Linked DNA regions of Gemmobacter sp. 24YEA27. Each later gene encodes a partner of the first gene's protein in a complex. Links are inferred from orthologs where the notes say so. Each region holds a gene or a part of one and is shown on either strand. Other genes may lie near its edges.

Region 1 (3,657 bases):
AGCCCAGCTCAAGACCATCCAGGAGGTGATCACCCTCGCGGTTTTTGCGGCGTTTTCGGTGCTCTATCTCAAGGAATCCCTTGGCTGGAACCATCTGATCGGCTTCAGCCTGATCGCTCTTGGCGCGTTCTTCATCTTCCAGAAATGGTGACGCCCCCCCCCGCAGATAAAGACTGGATGGCAAAGACCGGGCAGCAAAGACCGGGCGGCAAAGAAAAAGGGGGCCTGGCGGCCCCCTTTTTTAATCTCTGCGCGGATCAGCGGCCCTGCGACCACCAGCCCTTTTTGCGCGGGCGGTCATCATCGCCATCCGCGTCATCGGCCAGACCGGACTGACCCGCATCAGCGACCGGGGCCTCACCCGCATCCGCCACACCGGCAATACCAGGATCTGCCGCCATCCTCGCCGGGACCGGTGCCGGAGAAGCCTCAGCCGGGCCACCTGCGGGCGCCTCGGGCGTGGCTTCCGCCGGTGCGGCCTCAACCGCTGCAACCTGAGCCCCCGCAACGTCAACCACTGCGACCTCGGCCTCATCGGCCTTCTTCGACCGCGAACGGCTGCTTGCGGCTTTCGGCTTCGCCGCTGCGCGGCTGCGCGCGGGCTTCTTCGCGGCGGCCGGCTCAGAAGCGACAGCCTCAGGCGCGGCTTCTTCCCCGACAACCGCTGTGCTGGCTTTCGCCCGGCTGCGGCGCTTTGGTGCCGGGGCGGTGGCAGGAGCCTCTGCCTCAGACGCCACAGCTTCGCCAGCCACGACCGGATCAGTCACAGCGGTTTCAGCCACAACCGTGTCGGACACAGCCTTATCAGCCACAACTACCACAGTCTCTGCCGCATCGGCCGCCGCTGCAGCTGCCTTTGCCGCCGCAGATTTCGACCGCGACCGCGTCGCCCGCTTCGGTTTCGCCGGCGCTGCGGCTTCTGGCGCCACTGCCTCGCTCACGTCACCGGCTGCAACCTCTGCATCGGTGCCGTCAGCGTCATCCTCATCCGAGCCTTCTTCATCCGACTCGTCGCCCGCATCAGAGCTGCCCTCGGCGCCCTGACCATCACGGCCACCCCGACGACGGCGACGACGACGGCGCTTCTTCTTGCCGCCCCCTTCTCCGCCTTCCGCCGCAGGCTCGGCCCGGACTGGCGCTGCAACCGCAACTGCCTCTTCCGCGACCTCTTCTTCCTCGTCCAGGATCTCGTCGACCAGATCCTCATCTTCTTCCTCGACCAGATCGCCCATCAACCCGGCATGGCCAGAGATGACCTGGCTCGGCTCGGGCAGGCTGCGGGTCGCGGTCTTGAACTTCTCCAGCTCGAAATCGGGCGAGACGAGCGCCGGATCGGCCTCCATCCGCACCGCCATACCGTAGCGGGATTCGATCAGCCCGATATGTTCGCGCTTATGGTTAAAGAGGTAGTTGACGATGCCAATCGGCGCCTTCAGCAGCACCTCTTTCGAGCGCTTGCGCGTGCCCTCTTCTTCCAGCGCGCGCAGGATCGTCAGGGCCATGCTGTCATCCGAACGGATCAGCCCGGTGCCATGGCAATGCGAGCAGGGCTGCGTGGTCGATTCCAGCATCCCCGGACGCAGCCGCTGGCGCGACATTTCCATCAGGCCAAAGCCCGAGATCCGGCCAACCTGGATCCGCGCACGGTCGGTTTTCAGCCGGTCTTTCAGCCGCTTCTCGACCGAGGCGTTGTTGCGACGCTCTTCCATGTCGATGAAGTCGATCACGATCAGCCCGGCCAGATCGCGCAGACGCAGCTGGCGGGCGACCTCGTCACAGGCCTCAAGGTTGGTCTTGAGCGCGGTATCCTCGATGGATCCCTCTTTCGTCGCGCGGCCCGAGTTCACGTCGATGGCGACCAGCGCCTCGGTGATGCCGATGACGATGTAGCCGCCGGATTTCAGCTGCACGACCGGATTGAACATGCCGCCGAGATAGCTCTCGACCTGGAAGCGCGCGAAAAGCGGCATCGGCTCGTTATAGAGCTTCACCTGTTTCGCATGCGCCGGCATGATCATCCGCATGAAGTCTTTGGCGGAACGGTAGCCCGCCTCACCCTCAACCAGCACCTCGTCGATCTCGCGGCTATAGAGATCGCGGATGGTGCGCTTGATCAGATCGCCTTCCTCATAGATCGCGGCAGGCGCAACCGAGCGCAAAGTCAGATCGCGGATCTGTTCCCAGAGCCGCATCAGATATTCATAATCGCGCCGGATTTCCGGCTTGGTGCGCTTGGCCCCGGCGGTGCGGATGATCAGGCCCGCGCCTTCCGGCACCTCCAGCTCGCCCGCGATTTCCTTCAGCTTCTTACGGTCGGCCGCCTGGGTGATCTTGCGCGAGATGCCACCGCCACGCGCAGTATTCGGCATCAGCACGCAGTAACGCCCGGCAAGCGAGAGATAGGTGGTCAGAGCAGCACCCTTGTTGCCGCGCTCTTCCTTGACGACCTGGACCAGCATGATCTGCCGGACCTTGACCACTTCCTGGATCTTGTATTTGCGCAGGCGCGACCGGCGCGGGGCGGCGATCTCTTCCGAGACATCCTCTTCCGCAATGGTCTCGATCTCATCTGCACTGGCAGCGGCGTGATGGTCATGATCGCCATGATCATGGTCGCTGTGATCATGATCTTCATGACCATCCGCAGGCGCGTCATCGCCACGGGCCTCGTCGCCCGCATCGTCTTCGCCCGCATCAGCTTCACCGGCATCACTTTCACCGGCAGCCTGTTCGACCGCAGCCCGTTCGGACGGCGCGACAGCATCGGGCCCGGTCGAGGCCAGGCCCTCAGCAACCGCAAGAGCGGAAGCGCCCTCCTCGCCCTCACCGGCCGAGAGATCGATCACATCCATCTCGCTGTGCGAGGCCGCAGCCTCACCTGCCACCGGCGCCGAAACGCTGGGATCGGCGGGCGCGCGTTCAGCCCGCGGTGCCGGCTTGCGGCGGCGGGCACGACGATTGTCCTCTTCCTCTTCCTCACGCGCCATAGCGCGTTCTTCGGCGAGGAGCGCCTGGCGGTCCGCAACCGGGATCTGATAGTAATCCGGATGGATCTCGGCAAAAGCGAGGAAGCCGTGGCGGTTTCCACCATAATCCACAAAGGCCGCCTGGAGCGAAGGCTCCACCCGCGTCACCTTGGCGAGGTAGATATTCCCCGCGAGCTGGCGCTTGTTTATTGTTTCAAAGTCAAATTCTTCAACTTTGTTTCCGTCCACCACAACAACCCGGGTCTCCTCGGGATGGGTGGCGTCGATAAGCATCTTCTTAGCCATGTTTTTCCATTGCGCCCCGGTGGCATAAAGGCCCCCGGCGGCCCTGAGACAGGGCCGGAGAGCAGATCATACGGTTCGGGGCGGCTTGTCTGAGCGCAGACGGCGGGCGCGAACGGGCTCAGCCGGCAACAGGTGCCGGTATCGCCAATCGTTACACTGCTCACGCGCCTCATCGCGGTTACGTCCTGGGGGTTCAGGCCCCCACCTTACTGGCCAGACAGGCACTTCATGGGGAAGCGCTGGTCCATCTGGCAATGTGCACAGCCTTACGGCCGATCCGGCTCCCGGTCATGAGGCGGCGCGGAACGCCGCGCCATGCCCCGCAAAGGGGAGAGAATTTCTTTGACCGTTACAAAACGGCCATAGCGGGCAACTTACGATCAAA
Region 2 (2,927 bases), 450 kb from region 1 along the record:
CCGCCGGCCTTTGCTCCGGCCAAACCGGCGCTTGAGGCCGGGCTCAGGGCCTATGAACGGGTGGCAAAGCTGGCGGCTGCGCTGGTTGCGCCCGGCGGCTATCTGGTCCTCTGTTCCTGTTCGCATGCCGCGGATCTTTCATCCTTCCGCAATGCTTCGGCCCGCGGGATCGGGCGGGGCGGGCGGCGCGGGCAGCTGATCTATACCGGTTTTGCCGGCCCCGACCATCCGGTGCTGCCGCAGCTTGCGGAAACGGGGTATCTCAAGGCGCTCGCCTTCCGCCTGGACGGCTGAGATGAAGGCCGTTCTCGACGCTTGTGTCCTCTTCCCGACGGTTTTGCGGGAGATCTTGCAGGGCGCGGGTGAGGCGGGTCTCTATGAGCCGGTCTGGTCCGACCGGATCCTCGGCGAATGGACGCATTCGTCGGCCAAACTCGGGCCCGGGGTGCAGGTGGTGGCCGAAGGCGAGGCTGCGCTGTTTCGCGCGGCTTTCCCGCGCGGACGGGTGGCGCCACAACCGGCCATCGAGGCGCGCCTGGTGTTGCCCGATCCCGGCGATCTGCATGTGCTGGCGACGGGCATCGCCGGCCATGCCGATGCGATTGTGACCTTCAACGCCTCGGATTTTCCTGGTCATGTTCTGGCGGAGGAAGGCATTTCCCGAAGGGATCCGGATGGCTTTCTGTGGGAGCTGCACTCGCGCGCGCCGGAAAAGATGGCGGCGATTGTCGAGCGGGTGCGTGCAAAAGCCGAAAACCTGTCCGGCCAGCCGGTCGGCGTGAAACCGCTTTTGAAACGCGTGCGGCTCTTTCGTCTCGCCAAAGCCCTGGCCGGCTGATCCGGCACGAAAACGGGCGCCTAAAGGCGCCCGCAAATTTCGGAAACGAAATTTGTGCCGGATTTTTTGAAAAAATCCGGCTTCTGGCTGAGGTCAGCCCTTCAGGATCGAACGCCCCGCGTATTCGGCGGTTTCGCCCAGCATTTCTTCGATACGGATCAGCTGGTTGTATTTTGCCATCCGGTCCGAGCGCGACAGCGAGCCGGTCTTGATCTGACCGCAATTCGTCGCGACGGCGAGATCAGCGATGGTGCTGTCTTCGGTCTCGCCCGAACGATGCGACATCACATTGGTATAGCGCGCGCGATGTGCCATATCGACGGCCTCAAGCGTCTCGGTCAGGGTGCCGATCTGGTTGACCTTCACCAGCATCGAATTGGCGATACCCTTGCTGATGCCCTCGGCCAGACGGCGCGGATTGGTCACGAAAAGATCGTCACCCACCAGCTGCACCTTGTTGCCGATCCTGTCGGTCAGAAGCTTCCAGCCCGCCCAGTCATCTTCGGCCATACCGTCTTCGATCGAGATGATCGGGTAATCCGCCGCGAGCTTCGCGAGGTATTCGGCATTCTCTTCCGAGGAAAGCGAGATGCCTTCACCCTTCATCTCATATTTGCCGCCCTTGAAATACTCGGTCGCGGCGCAATCGAGGGCGAGGTAGATATCCTCGCCGGGCTTGTAACCTGCCTTTTCAATCGCCTTCAGAATGAAGTCGAGCGCCACGCGCGACGAAGACAGGTTCGGCGCAAAGCCTCCCTCATCGCCGACATTGGTGCCATAGCCCGCTGCCGACAGCTCTTTTTTCAGCGTGTGGAAGACTTCCGACCCCATGCGGACCGCGTCACGGATATCATCCGCGCCGACCGGCATGATCATGAATTCCTGAATGTCGATCGGGTTGTCGGCATGTTCGCCGCCATTGATGATATTCATCATCGGGACCGGCAGCACGCGCGCCGAGGTGCCGCCGATATAGCGGTAGAGCGGCTGGGTGGTGTATTCCGCCGCAGCCTTTGCCACCGCGAGCGAGACGCCGAGGATCGCATTCGCGCCAAGGCGGGATTTGTTCGGCGTGCCGTCCATCTCGATCATGGTGCGGTCGATGCCGGTCTGTTCGGTGGCGTCATAGCCAACCAGCTCTTCGGCGATCTCGCCATTGACGGCAGCCACCGCCTCCAGCACGCCTTTGCCGAAATAGCGGGATTTGTCGCCATCGCGGCGCTCATTGGCCTCATGGGCGCCGGTCGAGGCCCCCGAGGGCACTGCAGCGCGGCCCATGGCGCCGCTTTCCAGCACCACATCGACCTCTACGGTCGGATTGCCGCGGCTGTCGAGAATTTCGCGGGCGTGAATGTCAATGATCGTGCTCATCGTAAGCTCCGGGTCAGACGTTTCTGTTTCAGTCGGGCGGGATGGGCCGATCCCGATCCCCGTTTAGCGGGAGCCGCCGCCCTGGGGAAGGGCGGCAATCCCCAGGCCTGCGTGTTTTTTGCAGGGCTTGTTGCGTTCTGGTTAATGCGCCCGTTTTCTGGCGCGGCCGAACATATAGAGGCCGGACAGGATCACGAGGCCCGATCCGATCACCACATTGAGGCTCAGATGTTCGCCAAGGAAAAGGACAGCCAGTATGAACGCGAATACCAGGCGCGTGTAACGAAACGGTGCCACGGCCGAAACTTCGCCGATCCGCATCGACTCGACCACCATATAGTAACCGATCAGCCCGGCTAAGACCGCGCAGGCCAGCACCACACCCTGTTCGGGGGCGGGCGCCTGGAAGCCCTCGCCGCGCACCAGCATCAGAAGCACGCCCGCAGGGACCGAGGCCAGAACCCCCCAGGAGGAAAGGCTCATTGTTCCCAGATGCGGCGGCAACCGGCGCGTCACGAGGTCGCGTACCGAAAGGGCTATGACGCAGCCGACCATGGCGAGGCCGGCAATGTCGATCCCGGCCTTCCAGGGTTCCAGAATGATCATCACACCGACAAAGCCGGTCAGGATCGAGATCCAGCGCCGCCAGCCGACGGTCTCGCCCAGAAACAGCGCGGCCCCCGCAGTGATCATCAGGGGCGAAGCCTGTAACAGCGCC

Evidence for each region. Proteins that work in one complex are often made in the same cells at the same time.
Region 2: the proteins of QNO18_RS15230 (region 1) and eno are in contact, whole or in part, in a solved structure (PDB 2FYM), measured with the Escherichia coli proteins. The link is inferred for Gemmobacter sp. 24YEA27 from one-to-one orthologs.

The regions. Positions count from the first base shown.
Region 1 is NZ_JASJPW010000001.1:3,056,517-3,060,173, forward strand. What follows is about bases 58-3,644. They hold QNO18_RS15230 (ribonuclease E/G), read right to left. Parts: upstream 3,273-3,644; coding sequence 258-3,272; downstream 58-257. Other genes in these bases: QNO18_RS15225 (DMT family protein), read left to right, coding at 58-151. Also shown: more of QNO18_RS15225, read left to right, coding at 1-57. UniProt on the Escherichia coli protein: Endoribonuclease that plays a central role in RNA processing and decay. Required for the maturation of 5S and 16S rRNAs and the majority of tRNAs. Also involved in the degradation of most mRNAs.
Region 2 is NZ_JASJPW010000001.1:2,606,983-2,609,909, reverse strand. What follows is about bases 71-2,927. They hold eno (phosphopyruvate hydratase), read right to left. Parts: upstream 2,210-2,927; coding sequence 932-2,209; downstream 71-931. Other genes in these bases: QNO18_RS13005 (DMT family transporter), read right to left, coding at 2,351-2,927; QNO18_RS13015 (RSP_2648 family PIN domain-containing protein), read left to right, coding at 296-838; QNO18_RS13020 (RSP_2647 family RNA methyltransferase), read left to right, coding at 71-294. Outside these bases: more of QNO18_RS13020, read left to right, coding at 1-70. UniProt on the Escherichia coli protein: Catalyzes the reversible conversion of 2-phosphoglycerate (2-PG) into phosphoenolpyruvate (PEP). It is essential for the degradation of carbohydrates via glycolysis.